Regions from separate parts of the Mycolicibacterium litorale genome, predicted to be linked through region 1. Evidence: riboswitches for the same ligand, from Rfam matches in the RefSeq annotation. Region 1 holds a riboswitch; the other holds the start of a gene.
The links. A riboswitch is a leader RNA that binds a small molecule or an ion and turns the genes downstream of it on or off. The one in region 1 is predicted to bind thiamine pyrophosphate.

Region 1 (15,571 bases):
GCGGCACCTTGTAGTTGACCACGCCGACGGTGATCATCAGCTCGTAGATGGTGTCGGTGATCGCCCGGACGGTGCGCTGCAGCAGCGGTACCCGGGCGAAGAGCCGCTTGGTGCGCTCGGAGAATCGGATGTCCACCTTCGGGGCGACCCAGATCGGGGTGCGCTGGTAGACGGTGAGGTCCGCGGCGCTCTTCGCCAGTTCGGGAATCAGCTGAACCGCGGTGGCGCCGGTTCCGATGATCGCGATTCGCCGGCCGGCCGGGTCGAAGCTGTCGTCCCAGTCGGTGGTGTGGATGACCGTGCCCTCGAACTCGGTGATGCCGGGGATGTCGGGCATGCGCGGTTGCGACAGGAAGCCCGTGGCGGTGATCAGGTAGCGGGTGGTCAGCGTCTGCCCGTCGGCGGTGGTGACCCGCCAGAGCTTCGCGTCCTCGTCCCAGCGGGCACCCTCGACCGCGGTGTTGAACCGGATGTGCCTGCGGACGTCGTACTTGTCGGCCACGTCGTCGGCGTACTGCTTGATTTCCGCGCCGGTGGAGAAGAGCCGCGACCACTTCGGGTTGGGCTCGAAGAAATAGCTGTAGGTGGTGGTGGGGACGTCGACGGCCAGGCCCGGGTAGTGGTTGACGTACCAGGTCCCGCCGAGGTCGTCCTCGCGGTCGAGGATGACGAAGTTCGCGTAGCCCAACCGTTTGAGCTGAATCGCGGCGCCGATTCCGGCGAATCCCGCACCCACGATGACCGCGTCATACTGCTCCGAAGTCATGAGTAGACGGTACCCCAGGTATCGGGGTCGCCCCGCGTCCCCTCAGCCCTTGAGGGACCCCGTGCGCGGCGGGTCGAGGGTCGCCACGCAGGTCACCGCGCGGTCGCCGTCGGCCCAGGTCTCCTCGGTGGGATAGAGCACATACAGCTGGACCGAATCGTCGGTGACCGCCGCGGGGGAGTAACTCGCCAGCTCTGGTCCGCACCGGTTGGAGTACTCGGTCACGGCGTCGGCGCCGGGGAAGTCCCCGTCGGGCATCATCAGCACCGCGAACACCTCGCCGGCGTGCGGTTCGTCGCAGCTGACGGTCTTGACGGTGAGTACCCGGGTGCCGTCGGGGATTTCCGACAGGCAGTCACCGAGCTTGACCTCCGTCGCGGTCACGGTGCCCTGGCGCACCACCAGGAACACGACCAGCACGATGGCGATGACGGCCACCACGGCGACGAGCGCCACGATGCCCAGGATCAGCCACGTCTTGTTCCTCTTCTTCGGCGGCGGGCCGGCAGGCGGCATCTCCGCGTACGGCTGCGGCGGTGGCGGCGGATAGTACGGCTGACCGTAGGGCTGCTGGCCGTACGGAGGCTGACCGTAGGCAGGTTGGCCGTAGGGAGGCTGGCCGGGTGGTGGGGTCGGCGGGCCCGGCGGCATGGTCATGCGATGACGATAACCCGCTGACCCGCCGTGCCGCTGTGGCTCGTCACACCAGCAGCCGCAAAGCCGCGTCCACCGCCAGTTTCGGGACGTCGAGCACCTTCGATCCCAGGTCGTGCCGGGCGCCGGTGACTTCGACGACCGCGGTGGGGCCGCCGACGAGCGATGCCGCCGCGGTGAGTTCGTCGATGGTGCCGAACGGGTCCTTCGTGCCGTGGGTGAACACCGTCGGCACGCCGATGCGCGGCAGGTGTTCGGTGCGGGCCCGCTCGGGCTTACCGGGCGGATGCAGCGGATAGGAGAACAGCGTCAGCGCGTCGACGGCGACCCCGGCGCCGGCCCCGTCGCCCGCGACCGCCATCGACGTCATCCGGCCGCCGTAGGAGTGTCCGCCGGCGATCACCGGGCCGGTCGTCAGTTCCCGGCCCACGGCGACCGCCTCGGCCACCCCCGCCTGATCGGCGGCCGCGGACCCGGACGGCGGGCCTTTGGGCCTGCGCTGCCGGTACGGCAGGTTGTAGCGGACGGCGAGCCAGCCCCGCGCGGCCCACTCGTCGCAGACCCTGACCAGCATCGGCGCATCCCGGTTGCCGCCGGCGCCGTGGGTCAGCAGCACCACCCCGGTCGGTGTCCCGGCGGGTGCGTGGGCGATGCCGGCGATGTCATCGATGCTCATCGGCGCTCAGCCTGAACATCGCCGAGACCGGCCCGTGGCCGCTGCCCAGCGGGTAGGCCGCGCGCAGGCATTCGGTCACCCAGCGCTTGGCGAAGGCGACGGCATCCGGCATGTCGTATCCGTTCGCCAGCGCGCTGGCCACCGCGGCGGCCAGCGTGTCCCCCGCGCCGTGGTCGTGGCCGGTGTCGATGCGTGGCCCGTCGAACTCGAAGAAGTCGGTGCCGTTGTACAGCAGATCCGGGCTGTGCGGGGACGACCGCAGATGCCCGCCCTTGACCAGCGCCCACTGCGGCCCGAGCGCGTGCAACGCCTGCACCGCCGCCCGCTGCGACTGCTCGTCGACGACGTCGATGTCGACCAGTAGGCGCACCTCGTCGAGGTTGGGGGTCACCAGCGTCGCCAGCGGGAACAGTTCGGTGCGCATCGCATCCAGCGCGCTGGGGTGCAGCAGTGGGTCACCGTGCATGGAGGCGCAGACGGGGTCGACCACGAGCGGCACCGACCCGGCCAGCCCCTGCGCCCGCCAGGTGTCGGCGATGGTCTCGATGATCGCCGAGGACGCCAACATGCCGGTCTTGGCGGCCTGTACGCCGATGTCGGAGGCCACCGCCTCGATCTGACCGGCGATCACGTCCAGCGGGATCTCGTGGAAACCCCTGACGCCCAACGAGTTCTGCACGGTCACCGCGGTGACCGTGACCAGGCTGTGCACGCCGAGCAGGGCGAAGGTGCGCATATCGGCCTGGATGCCGGCGCCACCGCCGGAGTCGGACCCGGCGATCGTCATCACCCGCAGCGGAGTCTGACCGGGCGGGGTGAGGGGCAGGTAGGTCATGAGCTCAAGGGTAGGTAGACGCGGTTGCCGTGCTCGGCGAACTCCCGGGACTTGTCCGCCATGCCCTGTGCGACGGACGCCCGAATGTCTTGGGTGATGCGCATCGAACAGAACTTGGGCCCGCACATCGAGCAGAAGTGTGCGGTCTTCGCCGGTTCGGCCGGCAGCGTCTCGTCGTGGAACTCGCGCGCGGTATCCGGATCGAGCGACAGCGCGAACTGGTCGTACCAGCGGAATTCGAAGCGCGCCTTCGACAGTGCGTTGTCGCGCTCCTGGGCGCGGGGATGGCCCTTGGCGAGATCGGCGGCGTGCGCCGCGATCCGGTAGGCGATCACCCCGTCCTTGACGTCCTTGCGGTCAGGTAGCCCCAGGTGCTCCTTCGGGGTGACGTAGCAGAGCATGGCGGTACCGGCCTGGGCGATCATCGCCGCGCCGATGGCCGAGGTGATGTGGTCGTATGCCGGCGCGATATCGGTGGTGAGGGGGCCGAGGGTGTAGAACGGCGCCTCCTCGCACAGCTCCTCTTCCAGCCTGACGTTCTCGACGATCTTGTGCATCGGCACGTGACCGGGGCCCTCGATCATCACCTGAACGCCGTGCGCCTTCGCGGTCTTCGTCAGCTCACCGAGCGTGCGCAGTTCGGCGAACTGAGCCTCGTCGTTGGCGTCGGCGATCGATCCGGGCCGCAGCCCGTCGCCCAGCGAGAACGTCACGTCGTAGCGCGCCAGGATTTCGCAGAGTTCGGCGAAGTGCGTGTACAGGAAGGATTCGGTGTGGTGGGCCAGGCACCACGCCGCCATGATCGATCCGCCGCGGCTGACGATGCCGGTGACGCGGTGCACCGTGAGCGGGATGTGGCGCAACAGCACGCCGGCGTGCACGGTCATGTAGTCGACGCCCTGCTCGCACTGCTCGATCACGGTGTCGCGGTAGATCTCCCACGTCAGCTTCGTCGGGTCGCCGCCGACCTGCTCGAGCGCCTGGTAGATCGGGACGGTGCCGACCGGGACCGGCGAATTGCGCAGGATCCACTCCCGGGTGAGGTGGATGTCGCGTCCGGTGGATAGATCCATGATGGTGTCGGCGCCCCAGCGGATCGCCCAGACCATCTTGTCGACCTCTTCGGCGACCGACGACGTCACCGCCGAATTGCCGATGTTGGCATTGACTTTCACGCCGAACGCCTTGCCGATGACCATCGGCTCCAGTTCGGGGTGGCGGTGGTTGGCCGGGATCACCGCGCGTCCCGCCGCGACTTCGGCCCGGACTGTCTCGGCGCTGACGCCCTCGCGTGCGGCGACGAAGGCCATCTCCGCGGTGACCTCACCGGCCCGCGCCCGCTGCAGTTGGGTGCCGCGATCGCTGACGACACCGGGCCGGGCCGGTAAGCCCTTGCGCAGATCGACGGCGGCGGCCTGGTCGGTGTACGGACCGGAGGTGTCGTACAGGTCGAGGTGTTCGCCGTTGGTCAGGTGCACCCGCCGGAACGGCACCCGCATTCCATCGACGTCGCGGTAGACCTTGCTGCTGCCGGTGATCGGACCGGTGGTGACGGTGGCCGCCAAGACATCACTGTTCATCGAAACTCCCTACGCCGGCATTACCCGGTCAGGTTCATACGGTCGACAACCCCAGTTGTCCTCTCAGCGCGCTCGGTGCGCGCTCCCGCGTGGTCGGTCTTGCGGTGCCCAACTTAGCGCAGACCCGGGGCCCACGGTGAGAATTGCCCGCCGATCATTTATATAGCTAATATATGTGTTCTGCCGCGCCGGACGGCGCTGCTTGCCCGCGTCGGATACGAAACGAACGAAGACAGCAGATGACTACCGATATGACCAGCGACGCCGCCGATCAGCAGACCGAGACCTCCCGGCGCCGCGCGCGGATGGACCACGACCACCCCTTCTACAAGTGGATCGTGTTGTCCAACACCACGTTGGGAACCCTGCTGGCCACGATCAACGCCTCCATCGTGTTGATCTCGCTGCCGGCGATCTTCCGCGGCATCGGACTCAATCCGCTGGCACCGGGCAACGTGAGCTACCTGCTGTGGATGCTCATGGGCTACCTCGTGGTGACGGCGGTGCTGGTCGTGCCGTTCGGCCGCCTCGGCGACATGGTCGGGCGGGTCCGGATCTACAACCTCGGGTTCGCCGTCTTCACCGTGGCCGCGATCGCCCTCTCGTTCGACCCGTTCCACCTCGGCGGCGGCGCCGTGTGGCTGATCGCCTGGCGAGTTCTCCAGGGCGTCGGAGGCGCGATGCTCATGGCCTCGTCGTCCGCGATCCTCACCGATGCCTTTCCCGCCAACCAGCGCGGCATGGCCCTCGGCGTCAACATGGTCGCGGCAGTCGCCGGATCCTTCCTCGGGCTGCTGATCGGCGGATTCCTCTCGGAGTGGAGCTGGAAGGCCATCTTCTGGGTCGGTGTGCCGATCGGCATCCTCGGCACGGTGTGGAGCTTCCGTTCGCTGCGCGAACTCGGCGTGCGCACGCCCGGACGCATGGACTGGGCGGGCACCCTGACGTTCGGGATCGGCCTGACGGTGCTGCTGATCGGCATCACCTACGGCATCCAGCCCTACGGTGACTCCACCACCGGCTGGACCAGCCCGTGGGTGCTCGGCGCCATCGGGGCCGGGTTGCTGCTGCTCGTGGCTTTCTGCCTGATCGAACTGCGCGTCACGCAGCCGATGGTCAACATCAGGCTCTTCCGGTCGACCTCGTTCGGCATGGGCAACCTCGCCGGACTGATGTCCTCGGTCGGCCGCGGCGGCCTGCAGTTCATGCTCATCATCTGGTTGCAGGGCATCTGGCTTCCGCTGCACGGGTACAGCTTCGAGTCCACCCCACTGTGGGCCGGCATCTACATGCTGCCGATGACCGCCGGGTTCCTCGTCGCCGGCCCGCTCGCCGGCTCACTGTCCGATCGGTTCGGTGCACGGCCCTTCACCGTCGGCGGCATGCTGCTGATGGCCGCGACGTTCGTGGCGCTGGTGCTCATCCCGGTGAATTTCGACTACTGGGTGTTCGCGGTGCTGGTCTTCCTCAACGGGCTGGGGGGCGGGATCTTCACCGCGCCCAACACCGCCGCGATCATGTCCAGTGTTCCCGCCGCCGAGCGCGGCGCCGCATCGGGCGTGCGGGCGACGTTCTTCAACGCCGGCTCATCGCTGTCGATCGGGATCTTCTTCTCGCTCATGGTCGTCGGGTTGGCCAACTCCCTGCCCGGCGCGATGAGCGCCGGCCTCCAGGAGCAGGGAGTCTCGGCGACCGTCGCCGAAGAGGTGGCGGGCACCCCGCCCGTCGGCAGCCTGTTCGCGGCGTTCCTCGGCTACAACCCGATCGGTGAACTGCTCGAACCCTCGCATGCGTTGCAGCAACCCGGCGTCAATGCCGACGTGCTGACCGGTCAGACGTTCTTCCCGCACCTCATCACCGGACCCTTCCACACCGGTCTGGTGGTCGTGTTCGTCGCCGCCGCGGCGATGATGTTGATCGGAGCCGTCGCATCGCTTTTCAACGCCGGGCGCTACGCCGAGCAACGATGACGATCCAGCCCGCGCCACTGCCCATCGGCTGCGAAGATGGATGAGTGCCCCTGCAGCTCATCAGCCGCGATGCGGAGTTGAGCGCTGTCGAGAACCTGCTCGCCGAGGTGTCGGCGGGCACGTCGGTCCTCGTCCTCGAGGGTGACGCCGGGATCGGCAAGAGCACGGTGTGGCGGGCCGGCATCGAACGCGCCAGGGCCCGCGGCTTCCAGGTTCTCTCGGCGCGCCCGGTGTCGAGCGAATCGGCGGCCGCGTACTCCTCGCTGGCGGAACTGCTCGCCGAGGTCGACACCGCCGTCCTCGACCACCTGCCCGCCCCGCAGCGGCTGGCGATCGACCGGGTGCTGTCACGCGCCGACGACACCGGACCCGGCAGCGATCAGCGCGCGGTGGCGGCAGCCGCGCGATCGGTGCTCGAGCGCCTGGCGCAGGACGGTCCGGTTCTGGTGGCGATCGACGATCTGCAGTGGCTGGACCCGGCCACCGCGGTGGTGATGGCGTCGGTGGCGCGACGGTGCGCCGGACCCATCGGTTTCCTCGTCACCGTGCGCGCCGGCGAAGGCGACCGCACCGATGTGCTGCTGGAACCGTCACGCCCGGAGCGGCTGCACCGGGCGCAGGTGCACCCGATGTCGGTCGGCGGATTGCACGCGATGATCACCAAACGGCTGGGCCGGTCGCTGACCCGGCCGGGAATCGCGTGGATACACGAGGTTTCGGCGGGCAACCCGTTCTATGCGCTGGAACTTGCGCGCGCGCTGAGCAGCGACGCCGACGGTGCCGAGCAACTGCCCGGCACGCTCGCCCAGCTGGTCACCACGCGTCTCGCGGGGCTGCCCGACCACACGCGCGACGTCCTGCTCGCCGCGGCCTGTGTGCCAGCGCCCACCGTGGATCTGGTGGCGCAGGCCGTCGGCGGTGACGTGGCTGCCACCGTCACCGCCCTCGAGGAGGCCGAGCGGCACGGCATCGTCGAGATCAACGGGTACCGGCTGACTTTCAGCCATCCGCTCCTGGCCCGCGGCGTGTACACCGACGCCCCGGCCGAGAGGCGCCGCGCCATGCACCGCCGTTTCGCCGACATCGTCGACAGCCCGGAGTCCAGGGCGCGACACCGGGCCCTGGCCGGTGACGACGACGACGAGAACACGATCCGCGAACTCGACGAGGCCGCCCAGTCGGCGCGGGTCCGCGGCGCACCCGCGGCGGCCGCCGAACTGCTCGACATGGCCCGCGCCCGGGGCGGCGACACGCCCGAGCGCGGCCTGCGCGCCGCGGCGTGTCACTTCGAGGCGGGCGACACCGTACGGGCACGAGAAGTGCTGGAACAGAACATCTCCCGGATGACTACGGGTGAGCTGCGGGCCAGAGCGCTGCACCTGCTGGGTCTGGTTCGGCTCTGGGACAACAGCTCCGCCGACGCCGTGCCGCTGCTCGAACGAGCCGTTGACGAACCGGGCGTCAGCCCCGACCGCCGGGTGCAGATGCTCGTCATGCTCGCGTTCATCGAGTTCAACGCCGGGCGGGCGGACCGTGCGGTGGAGCGTGCGGAAGAGGCGGTCGCACAGGCGGAGTCGCTGGACCGGGCGGATCTGCTGAGCCAGGCCCGACCCATGCGGGCGATGATGCGCTTCCTGCTCGGCGGCGGGCTCGACGAGGCCGAACTCGACGGTGTCTTCGACTTCGACGAACCCGACGACATGCCGCTGGCCGCACGGCCGCGAACGCTGTACGCGCTGCTGATGCTGTGGACCGGCCGCCTCGACGAGGCGGCTGAACTGTTCACCGCGATCGCCCAGCGCTGCGACGAACGCGGTGACGAGAGCGAACGCTCCTTCATCGACTTCCACCTCGGCCAGGTCGACGTGTGGCGGGCCGACCTCGTCGCGGCGGAGCAGGTGGCCGAGGACAGCGTCGAGCGGGCGCTGCAGTCGCACGGCGATCTGCCGCTGTTCATCGCGCTGGTCGTGCGGGTGATGGTGAGCGCTCACCTCGGCCAGGTGGAGCAGACCCGGCGCTTCGCCGCGCAGGCGTTCACCGTCGCGGAGCGATGCAACTCCAGCCGGCTCGGGGTGTGGGTGGTGGCGAGTCTGGGATTCCTCGAGGTGTCACTCTGCGACCACCAGGCCGCAGTCGAGGTGCTGGCTCCCGCGGTCGAGGCGTGGTCGGCGCTGCCCGCGACCACCGAACTCGTCACCGCGCCGTTCCTGCCGGACGCCGCCGAAGCGCTCATCGGTGTCGGGCGGCTCGACGACGCACAGCACCTCGTCGACACGCTGGAGGCCAACGGCCGCCGCCTCGACCGGCCGTGGATGCTCGCCGTCGGCGCCCGCTGCCGTGCGTTGCTGCTCGCCGCCGGCGGCGATGTCGCGGGCGCCGTCGCCGCATGCGAGCGTGCGCTCGCCGAACACGAGCGGTTGGCGATGCCGTTCGAGCTGGCCCGCACCCAGCTGGTGATGGGTCGGCTGTGGAACCGGCGGCGGCAGTACGACGCCGCGGTCGAGGCGGTGACGGCGGCGCTCACCGCCTTCGAGCGGATCGGGGCCGCACTGTGGGCCCAGCAGGCCCGTGCCGAGCTGACCGCGCTGAGCGGGCGGCAGACCGCGGCCGGGCTCGCCGAATCCGAACGCCGCTTCGCCGAGCTGGCCGCGCAGGGGATGACCAACCGCGAGATCGCGGCGGCGCTGTTCGTGAGCGAGAAGACGGTCGAGGCGAACCTGTCCCGCATCTACCGCAGGCTCGGCATCCGGTCGCGCGCCGAACTCGCCCGGGTGCTCAGTCGCTGAGATCGACGACCACCGGAGCGTGATCGCTGGCGCCCTTGCCCTTTCGCTCCTCACGGTCGATCTCGGCGTGGGTCACCCGGTCGGCGAACGCAGGCGAACCGAGGATGAAGTCGATGCGCATACCGCGACGCTTCTGGAACGCCAGCCGGGTGTAGTCCCAGTACGTGTAGACACCCGGGCCCGGCGTGAACGGCCGCACCACGTCGGCGTAACCGGCGTTGACGATCGCGCGGAACGCGTCGCGCTCCGGCGGTGTGACGTGGGTGCTGTCGCGGTAGGCCTCGACACTCCACACGTCGTCGTCGGTCGGGGCGATGTTCCAGTCGCCGACCATCGCGATGGGTAGTGCGGGGTCGTCGGTCACCCACCGCTGCGCGGTTTCGCGCAGCGCGGCAAGCCATTCCAGTTTGTAGGCGTAATGCGGTGACCCGACGAAGCGGCCGTTGGGCACGTAGAGGCTCCACACCCGCACGCCCGCGCACGTCGCGCCGAGCGCGCGGGCCTCCGCGGCCGCTTCGACATCGGTGTCACCCCAGGTGGGCTGGCCGTCGAACCCGACCTGCGCGTCGTCGATGCCCACCCGCGAGGCGATCGCGACGCCGTTCCACTGGTTGAACCCGCAGTGCACGACGTCGTAGCCCAGCGCCGCGAACGGCATGGTGGGGAACTGCTGGTCGGAGCATTTCGTCTCCTGCATGGCCAGCACGTCGATGTCGGCGCGCTGCAGCCAGTCGGTGACCCGGTCCACCCGGGCGCGTATGGAGTTGACGTTCCAGGTGGCCAGCCGCATGCGCTACAGCTTAGAAGCGTCCACGTAGCGCTCCCGGTGCTGCGCGGTGAAACCCATCGACTCGTAGAGCGCGATGGCACCGGCGTTGTCGGCCAGGACCTGCGCGTAGGCGTTTGTCGCACCGCTGCGCGCACCCCAGGCCAGCAGGGCGGCACACACGGCGCGGGCGTGGCCGCGGCGGCGCCGGTCCTCGGCGACCCGCACGGCCGACAGACCCACCCACCGGGTGCCGTCGTGGGCCGGTGTGACGGCGCCACGGCCGACCGCGGCGTCGTCGATACGGCCGAACGCCACCTGCCCGTCGACGACGGCCGTCAACACCTCGACGGGAACCTCCCGTTCGTAGACGGCGAGCCAGGCCCCGTCCGGCTCCGCGGTGAGCGTCACCTCCGGCGCCCCCTCGGCGGGCAACGTGCGGACCATCACGATGCTCTCCAGGTGGATGTCGCTCTGCGGCATCCGCACCAGCCGGTCAGGGACGGCGAGCCAGGGTGTCAGACCGCGCCGCGCGTACCAGTCGCGGATCGCGGGCACCGTCGCCGTGCTCGCGTTGATGTCAAGCGGCACAGCCGAATTGCCACGGTGGGTGTATCCGTCGGATGCGCGCAGCAGCCAGCCGCCGAGCCACTCCCGGTGCAGCCCCGGCCACCCCAGCGCCGCGGCGTGTTCGACCGCGCGGATCTGAGAGGCCTTCACCGGGACGTCGGTCAGTGTGCGGACCGACACCACGTCGGCCGGTGAGATCTCGACGGTCTCACCGGTCTTCGTGCGCACCCGCACGGGATCTCGGTCCAGCAGGTGGCCGACCACGTCGTTGAGCGGGGGGACCGAACCGGCTGGGAGCCGGTAGCGCAGGCTCACCCGCGTACCGGGCCGGGGCAGGTCGGCCACGATGCTCAGTGGCCGAACGGATCGGGGTCTTCACCAGGTGTCCAGCTCAATCCGGGCACGCCCCAGCCGTTGTGCTTCACCGTGCGTTTGGCCGCGCGCGCGTGCCGGCCGATCAGCCGGTCGAGGTAGAGGAATCCGTCGAGGTGCCCGGTCTCGTGCTGCAGCATCCGCGCGAAAAGTCCGGTGCCCTCGACGGTGATGGGTGTGCCGTCCGCGTCGAGGCCGGTCACCCGTGCCCAGTCGGCGCGCCCGGTGGGGAACTGCTCGCCGGGCACGGACAGGCAGCCCTCCTCGTCGTCGTCCGGGTCGGGCATGGTTTCCGGGATCTCGGAGGTCTCGAGCACCGGGTTGACCACGACGCCGCGGCGGCGGCCCGCGCGGCCGCGCGAATCGGGGCAGTCGTAGACGAACACCCGTTTGGCGACGCCGATCTGGTTGGCGGCCAAGCCGACACCGTTGGCGGCATCCATCGTCTCGTAGAGATCGCGGATGAGATCGGCCAGGTCGGCGGGCAGTGAACCGTCCTCCCCGACGGGGATCGGGGTGGTTGCGGTGTGCAGGACGGGATCTCCCACGATGCGAATCGGAACGACAGCCACGGGGTGCAGCTTAGGGCGAGCGGTCGAAGTGAGCCGACTCGCCCGCATCGGTGACGCCTCAACTCTCGCCGCCGTGATTGAATGAGCGCCGAAACACATGGATGTCATTTCAAGTGTCGGAGGGTCCGAGGAGCAATATGGACGGCGCCATGGCGCAGACTGAGCAATCCGGCGACGACTCTGATCTGCCTGCAGGACTCACCAGGCGCGAATTCGACATCTTGGCGTTCGAGCGCCAGTGGTGGAAGTACGCCGGCAGCAAAGAAGACGCCATCAAAGAGCTGTTCTCGATGTCGGCGACCCGCTACTACCAGGTCCTCAACGCTCTCGTCGACCGGCCGGAGGCGCTCGCGGCGGATCCGATGCTGGTCAAACGCCTCCGCCGGCTGCGTGCCAGCAGGCAGAAGGCGCGGGCGGCGCGCCGGTTGGGCTTCGAGGTCACCTGATCGCACCCGCTGGCTACAGTGGGGCGTGATGAACCAGCGAGAATCCTCCGGACTGCCTCTGCGCGCCATCGTGATGGTGCTGCTCTTCCTCGGCATCGTCTTCCTGTTGGTGGGGTTCCAGGCGCTGGGGTCGGACACCGATTCGGCCTCCGACGAGACCACCGTGGCCACCACGACGGCCACCCCGTCACCCGAACCGTCGCCGGCGGCCGATGCGGCCCGGCCCGAGGTTCGGGTGTTCAACATCTCCGATGTCGCGGGCGCCGCCGAGGGGGTGGCGACCCGGCTGCGCGACGACGGCTGGAACGTCGCCGAGACCGGCAACCTGACACTCGAGGACGTCACCGCGACGACGGTGTACTTCGGCGAGGGACCCGGGGAGCAGAAGGCCGCCGAAGAGGTGGGCCGACTCCTCGAGGCGCCGGTCGAACCGCGCGTGCCCTCGCTGTCCGAACAACCACCAGGCATCATCGTGGCGGTCACCGGTTAGGCTCTTGACCATGCTCAAGCCCGGTCTCACATCCGCCGCCGTCGCCGCCATGTTCGCCGTTCCCGCGCTCGCGCTGAGTGCCTGCACCCCCAATGAGCCGGTGTCGAGCGAGCCGGGCACCACGCCGCCGGTGTGGACGGGGTCCCCGTCCCCGACGGCAGCGCCGGGCGAAGGCGGGGGCCACGGCGGCGGCGCCGAGGGACAGGCCGAGGGTGGCCAGAAGCTGTTCGCGGATCTGCGGAGCCCGGACGGCACCACCATCGCCAAGGCCGAGTTCGACTTCAGCGGCGGCTTCGCCACCGTCACCGTCCAGACCGTCGCCACCGGCCAGCTGGAGCCGGGATTCCACGGGATGCACGTCCACCAGGTCGGCAAGTGTGAGCCGAACTCGGTGGCGCCGGGCGGCGGTGCACCGGGCAACTTCAACTCGGCGGGCGGGCACTTCCAGGCCGAGGGCAACACCGGGCACCCGGCCAGCGGCGACCTCACCTCGCTGCAGGTCCGCGAGGACGGTTCGGCCATGGTCGTGACGACCACCGATGCCTTCACCGCCGAGGATCTGACCTCGGGCGAGGGCACCGCGATCATCATCCACGAGCGGGCCGACAACTTCGCGAACATTCCGCCGGAGCGCTACAACCAGGTCAACGGGACCCCGGGGCCGGATCAGGCGACCATGGCCACCGGCGACGCCGGTGGGCGGGTGGCGTGCGGTGTTATCCGTCCCGCCCAGTAGTCGTATCGACTTCGCCGGGTCACCCCGGCCCACCGTCGGCGTGGAGTGGGAGTTCGCGCTCGTCGACGCCCACACCCGCGACCTGAGCAACGAGGCGGCCACCGTCATCGCCGAGATCGGCGAGACCCCGCACGTGCACAAGGAGTTGCTGCGCAACACCGTCGAGGTCGTCACCGGGATCTGCGAGAACTCCGGTGAGGCGATGGCCGATCTGCGCAACACCCTGCAGACCGTGCGGCGCATCGTGCGGGAGCGCGGGATGGAACTGTTCTGCGCGGGCACCCATCCGTTCGCCAAGTGGTCGGCGCAGCAGCTCACCGACGCGCCGCGCTATGCGGAGCTGATCAAGCGGACACAGTGGTGGGGCAGGCAGATGCTGATCTGGGGTGTGCACGTGCACGTCGGGGTCTCCTCGGCGCACAAGGTCATGCCGATCATCTCGTCGCTGCTCAACCAGTATCCGCACCTGCTGGCGCTGTCGGCGTCTTCGCCGTACTGGGACGGCGCGGACACCGGATACGCCAGCAACCGGGCGATGATGTTCCAGCAGCTGCCGACCGCAGGTCTGCCGTTCCAGTTCCAGTCGTGGCCGGAGTTCGAACGGTTCGTCCACGATCAGAAGAAGACCGGGATCATCGACCACATGAACGAGATCCGGTGGGATATCCGGCCCTCGCCGCATCTGGGGACCGTGGAGATCCGGGTCTTCGACGGAGTCTCCAACATCGCCGAACTGGGCGCACTGGTCGCGCTCACCCACTGCCTGGTCGTCGACCTCGACCGCAGGCTCGATGCGGGTGAGCAGCTGCCCGTCATGCCGCCCTGGCATGTGCAGGAGAACAAGTGGCGCGCCGCGCGCTACGGCCTCGACGCCGAGATCATCCTCGACGCCGACAGCAACGAGCGGTTGGTCACCGAGGACCTCGACGACCTGCTGACCAGGCTGCAGCCGGTGGCGACGTCTCTGGGCTGCGCCGACGAACTCGCCGGGGTCGCCGACATCTACCGCAGCGGCGCCGGATACCAGCGGCAGCGCCGCGTCGCGGAGGAGCACGACGGTGATCTCCGTGCTGTCGTTGACGCCCTTGTCGCCGAACTGGAGCTATAGGCTGAGCTGATGACGATGCGGCGTTGGGTGCTGGCGGGCTGTGCGGTCGCCGCGCTCACGGTCGCGGGCTGTAGCAATGTCACCACGGGGACGCCGATGGCCGACCCCGACCAGACCGGCTTGACCACCACCGCGACCAGCCCCTCGCCGACGACGCGGGCGCGGGTGCCCGACCCCACGACACCCGGACCGCGGCCGCCCGGTGCGCCGCCCGCCGGCCTGGCCGACACCACGTGCGGCGAATACGTCGACATGGACGAGGCCACCCAGCGTCAGGTGATCGAGGCGATCGGCGAACAGAACGAACTCGTCGCCCTCAACCCGGAACTGTGGATCACGATGGCCAACGCGATGTGCACGTTCGCCGACCCGGCCACGCTCGTCAAGGACGCCGTCGTCGGAGGCGGATTCAACTGAGGTGATCGCGAGACCGTGTGTGGCGGCGAAGGATTCGGCCGCCGTACCGGTCAGCAGCTCACCGCTGTCGCACGTCGGGGTGCACGAGTTCACCAACGTCAAGACGGTTTGGATTGACCATCGTTGCGGGGCGGGTCCATATTGAGGGTGTGACCGTGACGCCGATGTTCCCGCTCGAGGTGGCGATGCTGCCCGGCGAGGAGCTGCCCCTGCGGATCTTCGAGCCGCGGTATGTCGCGCTGGTGCAGGACTGCCTTGCGATGACAGATCCGGCGTTCGGTGTGGTGCTGATCGAGGCGGGACGTGAGGTCGGCGGCGGTGATCGCCGCAGCAACGTGGGCGCGCTGGCACGCATCGTGGATTACGCGGACCTCGGGGTCGACCGGTTTCGGCTCAGATGTGTGATGGGCGAACGGATCCGGGTGAGAGGGTGGCTGGACGACGCCCCGTATCCGCGGGCCGACATCGAGGTGTGGGCGGACGACCCAAGTGGCGGTGTCGATTCCGCAGCGGTCTTTGATGTGGAGGATCGCATCGTCGCGCTGTACGAGCGGATCGCCACTGCGCGCGGCGCCGAGTTCGGCGGACGCTCGTCGGTTCTGGGCCCGGAGGAGCCGGACGTCGTGAAACGCCTGTACGGCTTGGCGTCTCGGGTGCCGATGGGCCAGGCGGACAAGTACGCCGTGCTTTCGGCGCCGTCGGTCGCGGCACGGTTGGCCGCGTTGAGTGAGGCCGTCGACACCGTCGCGGCGATGGTGGAGTTCCAGCTGTCGGAGTGACCGCCCCAGCTCAGAACGGGGGTGGTTTGGTGCGTTCGGCGACGAAGT
Region 2 (15,571 bases), 750 kb from region 1:
ACGGTATGACGAGCGGCTCACCACAGTCATGACGCGACAAGCCTCGCCGTTGCCGGCGCTACGCCTGTCCACGGCGGTCTACCGCTTCCGCGAGAGCCTGTTCGCGCTACCGGCCCTCGTCGTGGTCGGTGGCGTGGTGCTGGCCGAGGTCACCGCCTACCTCGACCGCCTGTTGGGTTTCGACCGACCGATACCGCTGGCCATTCACATCAACAGCAACGCCGCGGTCTGGCTGCTCAGTACCGTCGCCGGCGCCACCATCACCACGGCGGGAGTGGTGTTCTCGTTGACGGTGGTCAGCCTGCAGCTGGCAAGCAGCCAGTTCTCACCGCGGGTGATGCGCTCCTTCATCCGGGATCGGCTGAGCCAGTCCGTCATCGGTGTGCTGGTGGCGACGTTCGTCTTCTGCGTCCTGCTGCTGCGGCATATCCCTGCCGACCCAGCCGATCTCGCGCCGCAGATCTCCATGACGGTGGCCATCCTGCTGGCGGTGGCCGCCGTGTTGCTGATCATGGCCTACCTCAACCGCCTGGCCCACGGACTCCAGGTGGGTGAGGTGGTGCGCACCATCGCCGCCGAGGCCGACGCCGTCATCCAGGACATCGCACGTCAAGCGAGCCGGGAGACACCGGCCACCGATGTGCCGTCCGCGGATCCGGAGAATCGGTTGGTGGTGACGGCGCTGCGCGACGGGTGGGTCACCCAGTCACCCAGCGAGAGCATTCTCGGCGCCGCCCCACCCGCGACGGTCGTTCGGCTGGAGACCCGCACCGGCGCCTACATCCACCGCGGCGAGGTGCTGATGACGATCTGGCCGGCGCCGGCGGAACCGGAGAAGGTACGCGCGAGGCTGCTCTCGACGGTGGAGATCGCAGACATCCGCACCATGCAGCAGGACATCGACTTCGGGATCCGTCAGCTCGTCGACATCGCACTGCGCGCGCTCAGCTCGGCCATCAACGATCCGACGACGGCGACCGAGGTGGTGCTCCGGCTGGGCAGCCTCATGCGTACGCTGCTGGCGTCACCTGAGCCGCCCACCTCGGTGTCGGGTCCCGACGGACGAGTGCTCCTGCGGCCATGGGACCTGTCCCACGACGAGTACATCGCGCACGCGTTCGGCCAGATCCGCCAGACCGGGACGACGCAGCCCCACCTCGTGGCGGCGCTCATCCGGGTGCTGCGCATGCTCATCGCGCACGCGGAGACCACGGACCGCCCGCACGTCATCGCTGCCCTGCGCACACAGCTGCGGCTGCTGATGGATTCGGTGAGCGCCGAGCCCGGTCTGCACCCCGAGGACCTCGCGCGGTTACGGGCGATCGGCGAGTCGGTCACCGATCCCGCCGAGCACCGCCGCAGCTAGTCGGCCCGGTTGAGCGAGTCGAGGAAGTTCAGCGCCACCGTGTGCAACTTGGTGTTGGTGTTCTGCGACTCCTTGACCAGGCGCTGAAACGCCTCCTCCTCGGAGCACCCGTGCACCGCCCGCAGCGCACCCTTGGCCTGATCGATGACCGAACGCGAGGTGAGTGCTTCGCCGAGTTGGGCGATGGTGTCGCGTGACCGTTGCCAGCGCCGGGCGTTGGTGATGAGCAGTCCGGCGGTCAGCACGTACAACCGCATGAGGGCTTCGTCGAAGGGATCGAACGCTGATGCGGTCTTGCTGTAGATGTTCAGCGACCCCACCAGTTCGGGCTGCTCACCGACGCGGTCGGCGAGCAGCGGAACCGACAACGTCGCGGTGACGCCGCACGCCCGCGCAGCGGTGACGAACTCCGGCCACCGTTGGGCATCGTCGGACATCACGGCGCGAACCGGCCGACCCACGTCAGCGGCTTCCAGACACGGGCCTCGCCCGGAGGAGTACTGCTCGCGGTCGAGCGGGAGCACGCGGTCGTCGGTGCACGCAGCGGTGCGGGGAGCCGATTCGGTCAGCACACTGATGCTCACGTAGTCGGCGTCCAGGATCGCTTCGGCCCCCGACACCGCGACGCGCTGCAGCAGGTCGTCGAGCGCTCCGTCCTCGGTGAACAGGGACTGCAACGACTCGATGGCCTCGCTCACGTTCTCGAGCCGGTCCATCTCGTCGGGACGCTGATCCGTCATACGCGACAAACCGTCCTCTCAGCGCTGCTGATCATCGTTCATCCGAAAAGCGTAGTGACCGGCTGACGTGGACGAAAGTTTCAGGGAACGCCGTCACTGTTTCGTCCCCACAAACCCGAACCTGCCGCACTACAGCTCCACGACCCGACCGCCCTCGACCCGCCAGGAGCGGTCCAACCGGACGTTCTGCAACATCCGGCGGTCGTGCGTCACGAGCAGCAGTGCACCCTCGTAGGTGTCGAGGGCCTGCTCGAGTTGCTCGATGGCCGGCAGATCGAGGTGGTTCGTCGGCTCGTCGAGGACCAGCACGTTGACGCCCACGGCCTGCAGCAGAGCCAGGCCCGCGCGGGTGCGCTCACCGGGTGAGAGGTCGTCGACCGCGCGTTCCACATGGTCGGCCCGCAACCCGAACTTCGCGAGCAGGGTTCGCACATCGGCGGTCGTCCAGGTCGGCACCCGCTGCTCGAAGCGGTCGACGAGTCGCCCCGGTCCGGTGAAGTCACCCCGTGCCTGGTCGATTTCGCCGACCGCGACGTTGGCGCCCAGGCTCGCGCGGCCCTCGTCGGGCCTGCGGTACCCCAGGAGCAGCCGTAGCAACGTCGACTTCCCCGCTCCGTTGGGACCGGTGATCCCTATCCGCTCACCGGCGTCGACCTGCAGCGACACCGGGCCGAGCACGAAGTCGCCCTGCCGCACAACGGCATTGTCGAGGGTGGCGACGACCGAACTCGACCGCGGCGCCGCACCGATGGTGAACTGGAGTGTCCACTCCTTGCGGGGCTCTTCGACCTCTTCGAGGCGAGCGATGCGGCTCTCCATCTGGCGCACCTTCTGCGCCTGCTTCTCGCTGGATTCGGTGGCCGCCCGGCGCCGGATCTTGTCGTTGTCGGGAGCCTTGCGGATCGCATTGCGCACCCCTTGGCTCGACCACTCCCGTTGGACACGGGCCCGCGCCACGAGGTCGGCCTTCTTCTCGGCGAACTCCTCGTACTGTTCCCGCCGGTGCCGGCGGCCGACTTCACGCTCTTCCAGATAGCTCTCGTAGCCGCCGCCGAAAACCGTGGTGGTGTTCTGCGCGAGATCGAGCTCGAGGACGTGAGTCACGCTGCGGGCGAGGAATTCCCGGTCATGGCTGACCAGCACCACGCCACCCCGGAGCTCGCGGACGAACTGTTCCAACCGGGCGAGGCCGTCGAGGTCCAGGTCGTTGGTCGGCTCATCGAGCAGGACGACGTCGAAGCGGGACAGCAGCAGTGCCGCCAGACCCACCCGCGCCGCTTGGCCGCCTGACAGCGCGGTCATCGGCGTCGAGTGCGGTGGCACGGCGCCGGAGTCGAGGCCCAGGTCGGCCAGCACCTCCGGGAGCCGCTCGTCCAGGTCCGCCGCGCCGGTGGCGAGCCAGTGATCCAGCACCACCGAATACGCGTCGGCCGGATCAGGACCAGCGTGGTCGGGGTCCGCCAACGCCTCGGCCGCCTGCTCCATGGCGTGGGTCGCCGCGGCGCATCCGGTACGGCGCGCGATGTAGGCGGCCACGGTCTCCCCCGGCACCCGCTCGTGCTCCTGGGGCAGCCAACCGACGAACGCGTCGGCAGGCGCCAGGCTGACCGAACCCTCGAGCGGTTCGAGGTCCCCGGCCAGGATCCGCAGCAGTGTGCTCTTGCCTGCGCCGTTGGCGCCGACGACGCCCACCACATCGCCAGGGGCCACCGTCACGTCGAGCCCCTCGAACAGGGTGCGGTGGGCGAACCCGCCGGCCAGGTTCTTCGCGACGAGCGTTGCGGTCATGGGCTCATGGTCCCATCACCGATCAGCGCTCAGCCGCGCACAGAGCGCCGTCGACCTCGAGCGCAGCGTCCAGTTCACCCGACAGGCCGTGCAGTGGGCCGGCCATCCGGGCGACGATCGGGCTCAGGGCGGCGACCCCCGCCAGCAGCGCGGCGACCACGACCGCCCCCATGAAGCCGTGCGCCTCGGTGGCGACACCGGCGAGCGCGGTGCCGATCGCCCCGCCGACGAACATGGCGCTGTTGAGCCAGCCGAACGCCTCGGTCGCGACGTGCTCCTCGATCTCGCGGGACACCATGATGTAGAGCGCCGACAGTGCCGGGGCGAAGCCCAAGCCGGACAGGAACAGGCTCGCGAACTGCAGTACCCGGTTGTCGAAGACGGCGAACAGCACGATGCCGACCCCCACGAGGGTCAGGGCCGCGACGACGCCGACGACCCCGAGGCGTCGATGCCCGAATGCCAGGCCCCCGACGAGTGAGCCGACGCTGGCGAGTGCGATCGCGACCCCCGCGGTGACGCCGTCGTCGCCCATCGCGGCGACGATGCCGACCTCCAACGCCATGAACGAAGCCACCAGTCCGAGGCTGGCGACCATCGCCAGCATGACCGCGCGATTGAGCAGCACGCTGCCGAAGACGGCCTTCTTCTGGGCGATCCGCGGGCGAAGGGTTCCTGCGCCGAGGAGGAACCACGCGGTTCCGGCCACCGTGACGCCCGCCGATGCGACCAGCGGGAAGGCGGTGGACACAGCCGATGACAGAAGGGTGGCCGCGACGGGTCCGATCACCCAGATCAGTTCCTGAGCCGTCGTGTCGAGCGCGAACAGGGCCCGGACGCCCTCGCGGGGGACCAGCTGCGGATAGAGCGCCCGGATCACCGGCATCAGCGGCGGCACCGACGCGCCGACCAGCAACCCCAGCGCCATCAACATCGCCGGCGATGAGACGGCCAAGGCGAGCGCGATCATGCTCGCCCCGTTGACCAGCGCGGCGATCACCAACGTCGGGACCATACCGGCGTTGCCGGCGAGCCGCGCGGTGACCGGCATCGCCACGGCCTGGCCGACACTCATCCACGCGACCACCGCTCCCGCGACGGCGTACGAGTCGGTCAGCCCGTGGACGTGCAGCAGGATCGCCAGCGACATCATGCCGAGCGGCAGACGCGCGAACAGTTGTGAGGCGGTCAGGTTGAGGACACGCGGGGTCCGCACCACATCGCGGTATGCACGCATCGGCGGCCTCCCCCATTTCCTCGTACGGCCCGACTACCGGGACCTGCGGCGGATGACTATACCGTCCAGACGGTACAGTTCGAATTCCGTCGCCGAAGCGGCCGTCGTAGGGTGACCGGATGACGTCTTCGCGGGATCGGATCCTCGATGCCTTCGAAGAGGTGCTCGCCGTGGAGGGCGAGCGGTACGCGACGCTGGAGGCGGTGGCGGCGAAAGCGGGAGTCTCCAAGGGCGGACTGCTCTACCACTTCCCGGCCAAGGACCAACTCGCCGCCGCCCTGTGCGACCGGTTGGTGGCGCTGGCCGCGGACGACGCGCAACGCATGCGCAGCGCGCCGGAGGGCCCGGCGCGGTACTACGTTCGGTCCTCCCACTACGCCGGCACACCTCTGGATCGCGCCCTGATGGCGGTGTCGCGGCTGCAGCAAGCCGGTGATGCGCGGGCCCGGGAGGTCATCGAGTCGGTCTCCGGACAGTGGCTGAGCATCCTGCGCGACGCACTGGGCAGCCTCGACGCCGCGCGTGCGGTGAAGTTGATCGGCGACGGCCTGTACTACCACGCCCTGCACAGCGCGCTCGGCGGCCACCCGGCGACGACCGAGGCCGACGAGGGGTTACTCGAGGTGGTGGACCGAATCACCAACCGCCAGAACGTGTCCGGCGATTGACGTGGCCGGCGCGGGGTGCGGCGGCTACCAACCCGCGTTGCGGGCCAGATCGATCGCGTACTGGGCGACGAATGTGCCGGCGCCGGGTTGCCCGCTCCTGCACGATCCGTCGGACTCACCCGGTCGCTTGACCCACAGATAGGCGTCGGCACGTGGGCCGGCGGTGGCCGTGGTCGGAGCGGTGCCCAGGGCGCGACCGGGCGGATTGCACCAGGAATCGCTGTCGAGCGGTCCGGCGCCGTTGCGCGACGTGTCGATCACGTAGTTCGACCCGTTGGTCATGTTCGAGATCGTCTCGCCGTAGCCGATCGACTCCTCGGTGGTGAAGAAGTTCGCGGTGTTGAGGCTGAAGCCACGCGCCTTGTCCACGCCGACCTGATTCAGCCGGCCCGCCATCACGTCGGCGGCCACCCAGCGCGGATGCCCGGCATCGACATACAGCGCCGTGCCCGGGTTTCGGGTCAGCGTGTCGACGGCGTAGCGGATCAAGTCGAGCCGTTCCTGCTGCTGACCGGGAGAGAGGCAGTCGATCATGGCCAGCGCGTCGGGTTCGAGGATGACCGCGGCCGGGCCGGGCCCGATGGCAGCCGCGACGCCGTCGATCCAGCCCCGGTAGGCCCCGGCCGATCCGAAGCCGCCGGCGGCGAAGCTGCCGCAGTCGCGGTTCGGGATGCCGTACAGCGCCAGGATCGGAATGGTGCCGGCGGCCTGCGCGTCGGCGATGTACTTGGCGTCGACCGACGGCGTCGACAGATGATCCATCCAGTACGCCGTCGGGGTGTTGACGACGGCGTTCAGCTGGGGGTTCGGCGGATCGATGCCCCGCGCGGCACGCATGCCCTTCGATTCGGGGTTGACGTAGAAGGGCTTGCCGACCAGCGGATTGGCGTCGCTGGCCAGGCGGATCGCCGGGGTGGGAGCGGTGTTTTCCGGGACGGTCAGAGCGCCCATGCCGGCGACAGCCGCAGCCGTCAGGAAAGGCGCCATCCACCGGGCAGCTGAGGACATCACCCCAGGAAACTTAATGGTGCTTCACAACCAGCGCCAAACCGCATCGGGACGGGCGCCGGAAGTACCCGTCACGGCGTGGACGGAGCCGTTCCGGCGGTCGAGCCCCTGACGACGAGGTGCGAGCGGAATGTGAGTGTCCGGTAGGGCGCTGTGGGCGACGCGATGCGGTCGAGCAACGCTTGGGCGCCCGCTTCCGCCATGGTTCCGCTGGGCTGATGAACTGTGGTGAGGTCGAACGCCGGCCAGGCTGACATGGCGATGTCGTCATAGCCGACGATCCACAGGTCATCGGGGACGACCGCCCGCTCGGCGCGGGCGGCGTCGAGCGCACCGAACGCGATGAGGTCATTGCTGCAGAAGACGGCCGTGGGCGGGTGGTCGGCAGTCAGCAGTCGTGTCGTCGCACTGAACCCGAAGTCATGGGTGAACGGCCCCTCCAGCACCCTTTCGGATGGCAGCGGTGCGCCGGCATCGGCAAGTCGCTGCGAGAAGCCGAGGAACCGGTCGCGGGCTGTGCTCGCTGTCGACGGCCCGCCGATGAAAGCGATTCTCTGGTGGTCGTTTTCGAGGAGATAGTCCGCAACGGCGCGCCCACCTGCCACATTGTCGCTCGACACCTGATCGCACCCGAGACCTTCGACGGTGCGGTTGATGAGCACGACGGGGCTGTGTCTGCGCAGGGCGGCCCGAAGCGGCGCGGAGGCCTCGGTGACGGTGGTGAAGATGACGCCGTCGACCGATCCGGCGTTGATGGCTTCGAGCGCAGCGTCGTTACCCGGCCCGTCGGAATTCCAGAGCGTGACCTTCTGGCCCGCGGCGTCCAGGTAACAGGTCAGCGCGTCGAGGATCTCCGGGTAGAACGGATTGCGCAGATCGGCGACGACGACGCCGATGGTGTTGACGCGGCCGGTCTTCATCGCCCGGGCGCCCATGTTGGGGACGTAGCCGACGGCCTTCGCGGCGTCGAGGATCTTCTTCCGCGTCTGGGCGCTCACGCTCCCGCCGCTGAGCGCCCTGGACACCGTGGCCTGGGAGACGCCCGCCAACCGGGCAACGTCGTAGCTCGTCGGCATTCGTATCCAATCTCCCCCGGCGATCCGAGCGTCGATTGTGTCCCGGACCATCTCGCGTGCACGTCCGATCGTTTCACGGTGTGTCGAATTGCTGCATTCGGATTCAACCCCTGTGCCCCGTGGATGAATACGCAATCGTGGCGACGACCCTACAAACAGGCTGTTCAAACGTGCTGTGGTAGCCGCCAAGGTCCTCCCTCTTGCATCGTTCAATGCATACGAATACACTAGCGCAGGTAAGTGATTGCGAGCACATCGCTCGCTTCACGTGACCGGGACAGCACTCACGGTCAAGCCCCCTCGACGGAAGGACGTCCATGACGATTGCGGCCGCACCACGAAGTGACATCGCCACCAAAGACCTCAAGCTCCCGCAGCGTGAGAGCGTCGAGCGCGGAAGCACCGCGGCGGTGCGTTCCACGGTGGAGAGCGTGATCGACGACATCCGCACCCGCGGTGACGCCGCCGTGCGCGAGTACTCGGAGAAGTTCGACAAGTACTCAGCGGAGAGCTACCTGCTCACGCCCGAGAAGATCGACGAGATCATGGCCCGCGTGCCGCGCCAGGTCATCGACGACATCATGTTCGTCCAGGAGCAGGTCCGGGTGATGGCCAAAAAGCAGCTCGAATCGCTGACGGACTTCGAGATCGAAACGCTCCCCGGCGTTTTCCTCGGCCAGAAGAACGTTCCGATCCAGGCTGCCGGCGCGTACATCCCGGGCGGCAAGTATCCACTGCTGGCCAGCGCCCACATGACGATCGTCACGGCGAAGGTCGCCGGCGTGGAGCGCGTCGCGGCGTGCACACCCCTCATCCGGGGAGAGGTTCCGGACGCGACGATCGCCGCCATGCACCTGGCCGGTGCCGACGAGATCTACCTGCTGGGCGGTATCCAAGCGGTGGCGGCCATGGCCGTCGGCACCGAGACCATCCGCCCGGTCAACATGCTCGCCGGTCCCGGCAACGCGTTCGTCGCCGAGGCCAAGCGCCAGCTCTTCGGTGAGGTCGGTATCGACCTGTTCGCCGGGCCGACGGAAGTGCTCATCGTCGCCGACGAGCACGCCGACCCGTTCATCGTCGCCGTCGACCTGTTGTCCCAGGCCGAACACGGCCCCGACTCACCGGCCGTGCTGATCACCACCAGCGAAGAGGTGGGCCGCAAGGTCATCGAACACATCGACACCATCCTGGTCGACATGCCGACCCGCGACTTCGCCGAGCCGGCGTGGCGCGACTGGGGTGAGGTCCGCGTCGTCGAATCACTGGACGAGGCCTACGCGCTGGCGGACCAGTACGCCTCCGAGCACGTGCAGATCCTGACCGAGAGCCCGCGCGAAGCGCTCGACAAGATGCACGACTACGGTGCCCTGTTCCTCGGTGAGGGCACCTGTGTGTCCTACGGCGACAAGGTCATCGGGACCAACCACGTCCTGCCCACCCGCGGCGCCGCCCGCTACACCGGCGGTCTGTGGGTCGGCAAGTACCTGCGCACCGTGACCTACCAAGAGGTGACGAACACCGAGTCCAGCGCGTTCTTCGGCGAGTTGTGCGGGCGTGCCGCCCGGGTCGAACTCTTCGAAGGGCACGCGCGATCCGGCGACGTGCGCGCCGCGAAGTACCGTGGCGAGAAGCTGTCGTGGTCTGATCACGATTTCACGGGATAACAGACACGCCATGGTCAGTTTCGACCTGAAGGGCAAGTCCGCCCTGGTGACAGGGGCCGGTCGCGGTCTCGGCAAGGCCATCGCCGATGGCCTCGCCGAGGCAGGCGCCGTCGTCTACGGAACCAGCCGGGACCGCGACGCTGCGGAATCCATCGCCCATCGGTACGGGACCTTCCCGGTCACCGTGGACGTGACGGACACGGCCGCGATGCGCACCGGCGTCGCCGACCTCCTCGACCGCAGCGGAGGCATCGACCTGCTGGTCAACAATGCGGGCATCAACATCCCCAAGCCCGCGGTCGGTGTCACCGAAGAAGACTGGGACGCCGTGCTCGACACGAACCTTCGCGGCCAGTTCTTCCTCACCACCGAGCTGGCGAAGGCATGGCTGGCGTCGTCGGGTCGGGCCGCGGTCGTCAACGTCGCGTCTCAGGCCGGCGTGGTCGCCATCGAAGAACGGGCCGCCTACGGGACGAGCAAGGCCGCCCTGATCCATCTGACGAAACAGCTTGCCCTGGAATGGGCGTCGAGGGGCATCCGGGTCAACGCGGTGGCGCCGACGTTCGTGCGCACCGAGCTGACCGAATCAACCCTGAGCCGCCCGGAGTGGGCCGGTGAACTGCTGTCCCGAATACCTTCCGGTCGCTTCGGCGAGCCCGACGACATCGCGGGCGCCGTCGTCTTCCTCCTCAGCGACGCGGCGGCCCTGATCACCGGCCACACCATCGTCATCGACGGCGGATACACCATCCGCTGAACACCCGAAGCACAATCGGCGCCGCCACACACGACGCCACCTCATTTGATCGGAGAATCATGGCCACCGCCACCCTGACGCCGGAGAAACTCCGCCGGCGCTCCGTGCAGTCCGGCACCATCGGCGCAATCGTCGAATGGTACGAGTACACCGTCTACGGGACGTCGGCCGCGCTCGTCTTCGGGCACCTGTTCTTCCCGAATCTACCTGGCGCGGTGGGTCAGATCGTTTCTCTGGCGACGTTCGGTGTCGGGTTCCTGGCCCGGCCCGTCGGGGCTTTTGTGTCGGGTCACCTCGGGGACCGGATCGGCCGAAAAGCCACGTTGATCATGACCTTCACGATCATGACGGTGGCCACGGCGGCGATCGGCTTCCTCCCCACCTACGCCCAGATCGGTGTCGCCGCGCCCCTACTTCTGTGCGTGCTGCGGTTGGCGCAGGGCTTCGCCGTCGGCGGCGAGTGGGGCGGCGCCGCGATCATCGCCGTCGAGAACTCACCACGTGACAAGAGGGGGCTGTTCGGCTCCTGGCCACAGATCGGCGTGTCCGCCGGGCTGTTGCTGGGCACCGCCGTGGTGTCGCTGTCGTCGTGGATCTCCGGTGACGCCTTCGACGAATGGGGCTGGCGCATACCGTTCCTCATGGCGATCGTGCTCGCGTTCGTCGGCCTGTACATCCGTCTCCGGGCCGCCGAGAGCCCCGCGTTCCTGACGGAGAAGGCCAAGATGGAGTTGGAGATCGAGAAGCGGAAGGCGCCCGCCGTGGTGCTGTTCCGCAACTTCAAGAAGCCGTTGCTGATCGCGATCTTCGGTCGGTTCGCCGAAGCCGGAAACTATTACCTCTTCACCACTTTCGTACTGTCCTACGTGACGACCACGCTCGACGCACCGCGTTCGTACGGTCTGATCGCGTCCATGGTGGGCGCCGCGGCGAACATCGTCATGATCCCGGTGTTCGGGCGACTCTCCGACCGCATCGGCCGGGTGAAGACCTTCCTCATCGGAGGCGGGATCATCGTCGTCACGGCGTGGCCGATCTTCGCGCTCGTGCACACCGGACAGCTGTGGGGGATCGTCGCAGGCGTCACGATCTTCCTGGCGCTGGGCCACGCGATGGTCTACGCCCCGCTGCCCGCCCTGTACTGCGAGCTGTTCCCCACTGCCGTGCGCTATTCCGGAATCTCGATCGGCTACCAGATGGCGTCGATCCTGCTGGCCAGTTTCACCCCTGCGCTTGCCAGCGCCATGGTCCTGTGGGCCGACGGAGATCTGTGGATGGTCATCGTATTCGCCATCCTGACAACGGTTGTCGCCATGGTCGCCATCTCGTTCGCCCGCGACCGCAGGCATCTCGAGCTCGACGAGATCGACGCCGAGCTCAAGGGCCTCCCCGGCTCGGAGGATCCCGCGGAGAACCGGTCGCCGTCCCACGGCTGAACCGGGTTTTCGGCGGGGATCCCGTCCGGTCGGCGCTGCTACGTTCGAGCCCGACATGGGAACCGGTGTGACACTCGAGCGCGTGGTCCACGGCCTGACCGCCGACCACGCGACGACCGTACTGATCGACGGACGGTCCGGTTCGGGCAAGTCGACGCTGGCCGACCGCTTCGCCACGCGCTGGGAATCCAGCGTCGTGGTCCGGCTCGATGACATCTATCCCGGGTGGGACGGGCTGGCCTGGGCCATCGACCACGTCCTGCACGAACTGCTGCGACCCCGCGCCGACGGGCGCCCCGGCAGGTGGCGGCGCTGGGACTGGGCGACGAACACCGCCGCCGGCTGGCACACCGTCGAACCCGCACAGCGGCTGATCCTGGAAGGTGTCGGGGCGCTGTCCCCCGCCAGCCGCGCGACGGCCGGCCTCGGCATCTGGGTCGACACCCCCGACGACATCCGCAAGCAGCGCGCACTTGCGCGTGACGGCGAGCTCTACCGTCCGCACTGGGAACGCTGGGCGGCCCAGGAGGACGACCACATTGCCCGGCACACACCCCACTCGGTCGCCGACATCGTGGTCACCGAAACCACGGACGGGCTGGTCTGGACCGCGGGCAACCGTCGCCCGGTGTAGCGGTGCACAACCGTCTTGCGCTAACTTGAGGCGGAACCACACGGGAGCGCACACCGAGTGCGCTGAGAGGACGGCTGACGCGCCGTCGACCGTACGAACCTGACCGGGTAATGCCGGCGTAGGGAGATGCGCATGACGGCTGTTCTCGACTTTCCACCGATCCCGTAGCGCCGCGCACACAGCACTGTGTGCCGCGTCCGCGAATACCGCTGACTCGCAGCGCATTTCACACTTCGGGCCCCGTTCGGCAGCGGATCGTGGGCTCAACGAAGACAAGGAGGCCTCATGGGCCGGCAACAACACACCACTGATCCCGAGCGCACCACCGGCACCCCGTGGCGATGGCGGGTCATCGACATCGTCGTCGCGAGCGTGCTCTCGGTGGCCGCCGGTCTGGTCTTCGTCTTCTGGAACGTCGCGTCGAATCCGCTCACCGCGCCGCTGGAGGCGCTGGTGCCGGGCCTGCAGGCGCTGGCAGGCGGGGGTTGGCTGTTCGCCGGCGTGCTCGTGGCGCTGGTGATCCGCAAACCGGGTGCCGCCGTGTTCGGCGAGGTGGTCGCCGCGACCGTGTCCGCGCTCGTCGGGAACCAGTGGGGCGTACTGACCATCGAGTTCGGGCTCGTGCAGGGCCTCGCGGCCGAACTGGTCTTCGCGCTGTTCCTCTACCGCCGCTGGAACCTCCCGGTGGCCGTGCTCGCCGGGGCGGTCGCCGGCCTGGCGATGGGCGTCAACGAAGTCATCCTCTGGTACCCAGAGGCCACCACGGCGTTCAAGGCCATCTACACGGTCTCGGGCATTGCGTCGGGTGCCGTGATCGCCGGAGCCGGTTCGTGGTTCGCGGTCAAGGCGCTGGCGAAGACCGGAGCACTCAGCCGGTTCGAGTCGGGCCGGATGATGCTCAGCCGCCCAGCCCGATGAGTGCGCAGCGCCGGCCCGGCGGTGCGGACGTGACCGCCGAGGGCTGGGGCTGGCAACACGCCGGACAGCACAGCTGGGCGGTCCACGACCTGAGTCTGTCCATCGAATCCGGCCAACGGGTGTTGCTGCTCGGCCCCTCAGGGTCGGGCAAGTCCACCTTCCTGCACGGTCTGGCAGGCCTGCTCGACAGTGCCGAGGACGGCCGGCAGACAGGACGGCTGCTGGTCGACGGCGTGCGACCGGCCGACCAGCGCTCCCGGATCGGGATGGTGCTGCAGGATCCCGACTCCCAGGTCATCCTGTCCCGCGTCGGCGACGATGTCGCGTTCGGCATGGAGAACTTCCGCGTCCCCCGCGCGGCGATCTGGCCGCGTGTGCACGATGCGCTGCGCGCGGTCGGGCTGACCCTGCCGCTCACCCAGGACACCGCGCACCTGTCGGGCGGGCAGAAGCAACGCCTCGCCCTGGCCGGTGTGCTGGCGATGCACCCGGGTCTCATCCTGCTCGACGAGCCCACCGCCAACCTCGACCCCGACGGCGTCGCCGAGGTGCGCGACGCCGTCACCGCCGCGGCCGACCTGACCGGCGCCACGGTCGTCGTCGTCGAACACCGCACGAAGGTCTGGCTGCCGGTCATCGACCGGGTCATCGTCCTGGGTGAGAACGGCGGCATCGTCGCCGACGGCTCACCGGAACAGACGGTGCGGCGGGAGAGCGCACGACTGCTCGAGGCTGGCATCTGGGTGCCCGACGGTCCTGTCCCGGTCATCACCCGTACTCCTCCCGCGTGCGCCGAACCGCTGCTGACCGCCGGAGATCTGGCGGTCGGTTACCGTCCGGGTCCGGCCCTGCACGACGGGCTGGGCTTCGATCTGCGGCGCGGCCGAATCACCGCGGTCACCGGACCGAACGGCTCGGGCAAGTCAACCCTCGCGCTGACCGTCGGTGGACTGCTGCCACCACTCGGCGGCACCTTCGAAGCCGCGGCCGCCTTCGCCCCGTCGGCGAAGAACCGGCAACCGGTCCGCTGGCGCTCCAAGGAGCTCCTCACCCGGATCACGAGCGTCTTCCAGGACCCCGAACATCAGTTCCTGGCCGGTACCGTGCGCGACGAAATCACCCTCGGCCCAAGAGCACTCAAACGTGACCCGGTAGAGACGGCCGCACTGGGCGACGCCCTGCTCGAGCGGCTCCGTCTCGCCCACCTGGCCGACCAGAGCCCGTACACGCTCTCCGGCGGAGAGAAGCGCCGGCTGTCGGTGGCCACCGTGCTGATGACGCGGCCGGGTGTCATCGTCCTCGATGAACCGACGTTCGGTCAGGACCGCCGCACCTGGGCGGAGCTGATCCACCTGCTCGCCGAGATCGCCGACGACGGCACCGCGGTGGTCGCCGTCACCCACGACGCCGAATTCGTCGAACTCCTCGCCGACGACCGCATCGAGCTCCCGCTCGCCGCCGTCGGCTCACCGAGCACCGCACTATGAGCGTCGACGCCCGCCGTTCGGTGAACCCGGTCGCGCGGCTGCTGACCGCGGCGGTGATCGCCGTCGCGCTCGTATTGAGTGTCGACTGGGTTTCGGCTCTCACCGCGCTCGTGCTCGAGATACCGCTGTTCGTCGCGCTCGGGGTTCGGTTGCGGCCCTTCCTGATTCGGGGTGGTCTCATCACGGTCGCGGCCGGCCTGACCGCCCTCACCAACCTGCTCTACGGCGAGGTCGGCGGCACCGTGCACTGGCATTTCCTGCTGATCAACGTCAGTGACGGCTCCATCGCGCTGGCGCTGGCCATGTTCCTGCGTGTGCTGGCGATCGCCCTGCCGTCGGTGTTCCTGTTCCTCGACGTGCAGCCGACCGAACTGGCGGACGGGCTGGGTCAGATCCTGCGGCTGCCCTCGCGATTCGTCGTCGGCGCGCTGGCCGGAATGCGCCTCGTCGGGTTGCTGCGGGAGGACTGGCGGTACCTGGGCTACGCGCGCAGGGCGCGGGGCGTCGCCGACCACGCCCGGCTGCGGCGAGCGCTGGGTCAGGCGTTCGCCTTGCTGGTCTTCGCGCTGCGCCGCGGCTCCAAACTGGCAACCGCGATGGAAGCGCGGGGATTCGGCGCCTACCCCGGCCGCACATGGGCGCGTCCGTCCACCTTCGGTGCACCCGAATTCGCTCTCGTGGCGGCGGGCATCGCCATCGCCGTGGCGTCGGTCGCCGTCTCGGTCGTCTCCGGCGCGTGGAGCTTCATCGGGGGGTAGCCGACGATCGAGCGGGTGTGTATGTTGTGGACTC

Region 2: another riboswitch for thiamine pyrophosphate. It lies ahead of G6N30_RS21365 (ECF transporter S component); the one in region 1 lies ahead of thiC (phosphomethylpyrimidine synthase ThiC).

Annotation. Positions count from the first base shown of each region.
Region 1 is NZ_AP022586.1:3,731,418-3,746,988, reverse strand. It holds gene G6N30_RS17860 (flavin-containing monooxygenase) at 1-766, opposite strand, end outside; gene G6N30_RS17855 (septum formation family protein) at 809-1,423, opposite strand; gene G6N30_RS17850 (alpha/beta hydrolase family protein) at 1,467-2,096, opposite strand; gene thiD (bifunctional hydroxymethylpyrimidine kinase/phosphomethylpyrimidine kinase) at 2,083-2,931, opposite strand; gene thiC (phosphomethylpyrimidine synthase ThiC) at 2,928-4,511, opposite strand; TPP riboswitch at 4,501-4,610, opposite strand; gene G6N30_RS17835 (MFS transporter) at 4,751-6,481, shown strand; gene G6N30_RS17830 (LuxR family transcriptional regulator) at 6,526-9,267, shown strand; gene G6N30_RS17825 (exodeoxyribonuclease III) at 9,257-10,057, opposite strand; gene G6N30_RS17820 (N-acetylglutamate synthase, CG3035 family) at 10,061-10,948, opposite strand; gene G6N30_RS17815 (peptide deformylase) at 10,954-11,547, opposite strand; gene G6N30_RS17810 (nucleoid-associated protein NapA) at 11,685-11,993, shown strand; gene G6N30_RS17805 (LytR C-terminal domain-containing protein) at 12,022-12,483, shown strand; gene sodC (superoxide dismutase[Cu-Zn]) at 12,494-13,219, shown strand; gene G6N30_RS17795 (glutamate--cysteine ligase) at 13,197-14,327, shown strand; gene G6N30_RS17790 (hypothetical protein) at 14,337-14,744, shown strand; gene G6N30_RS17785 (LON peptidase substrate-binding domain-containing protein) at 14,909-15,523, shown strand; gene G6N30_RS17780 (HNH endonuclease signature motif containing protein) at 15,534-15,571, opposite strand, start outside.
Region 2 is NZ_AP022586.1:4,485,245-4,500,815, reverse strand. It holds gene G6N30_RS21420 (DUF2254 domain-containing protein) at 29-1,366, shown strand; gene G6N30_RS21415 (ANTAR domain-containing response regulator) at 1,363-2,106, opposite strand; gene G6N30_RS21410 (ABC-F family ATP-binding cassette domain-containing protein) at 2,236-3,894, opposite strand; gene G6N30_RS21405 (MFS transporter) at 3,917-5,131, opposite strand; gene G6N30_RS21400 (TetR/AcrR family transcriptional regulator) at 5,251-5,799, shown strand; gene G6N30_RS21395 (glycoside hydrolase family 6 protein) at 5,824-6,807, opposite strand; gene G6N30_RS21390 (LacI family DNA-binding transcriptional regulator) at 6,879-7,883, opposite strand; gene hisD (histidinol dehydrogenase) at 8,201-9,547, shown strand; gene G6N30_RS21380 (SDR family NAD(P)-dependent oxidoreductase) at 9,558-10,304, shown strand; gene G6N30_RS21375 (MFS transporter) at 10,364-11,740, shown strand; gene G6N30_RS21370 (nucleoside/nucleotide kinase family protein) at 11,796-12,374, shown strand; TPP riboswitch at 12,405-12,516, shown strand; gene G6N30_RS21365 (ECF transporter S component) at 12,660-13,292, shown strand; gene G6N30_RS21360 (ABC transporter ATP-binding protein) at 13,289-14,779, shown strand; gene G6N30_RS21355 (energy-coupling factor transporter transmembrane component T family protein) at 14,776-15,537, shown strand.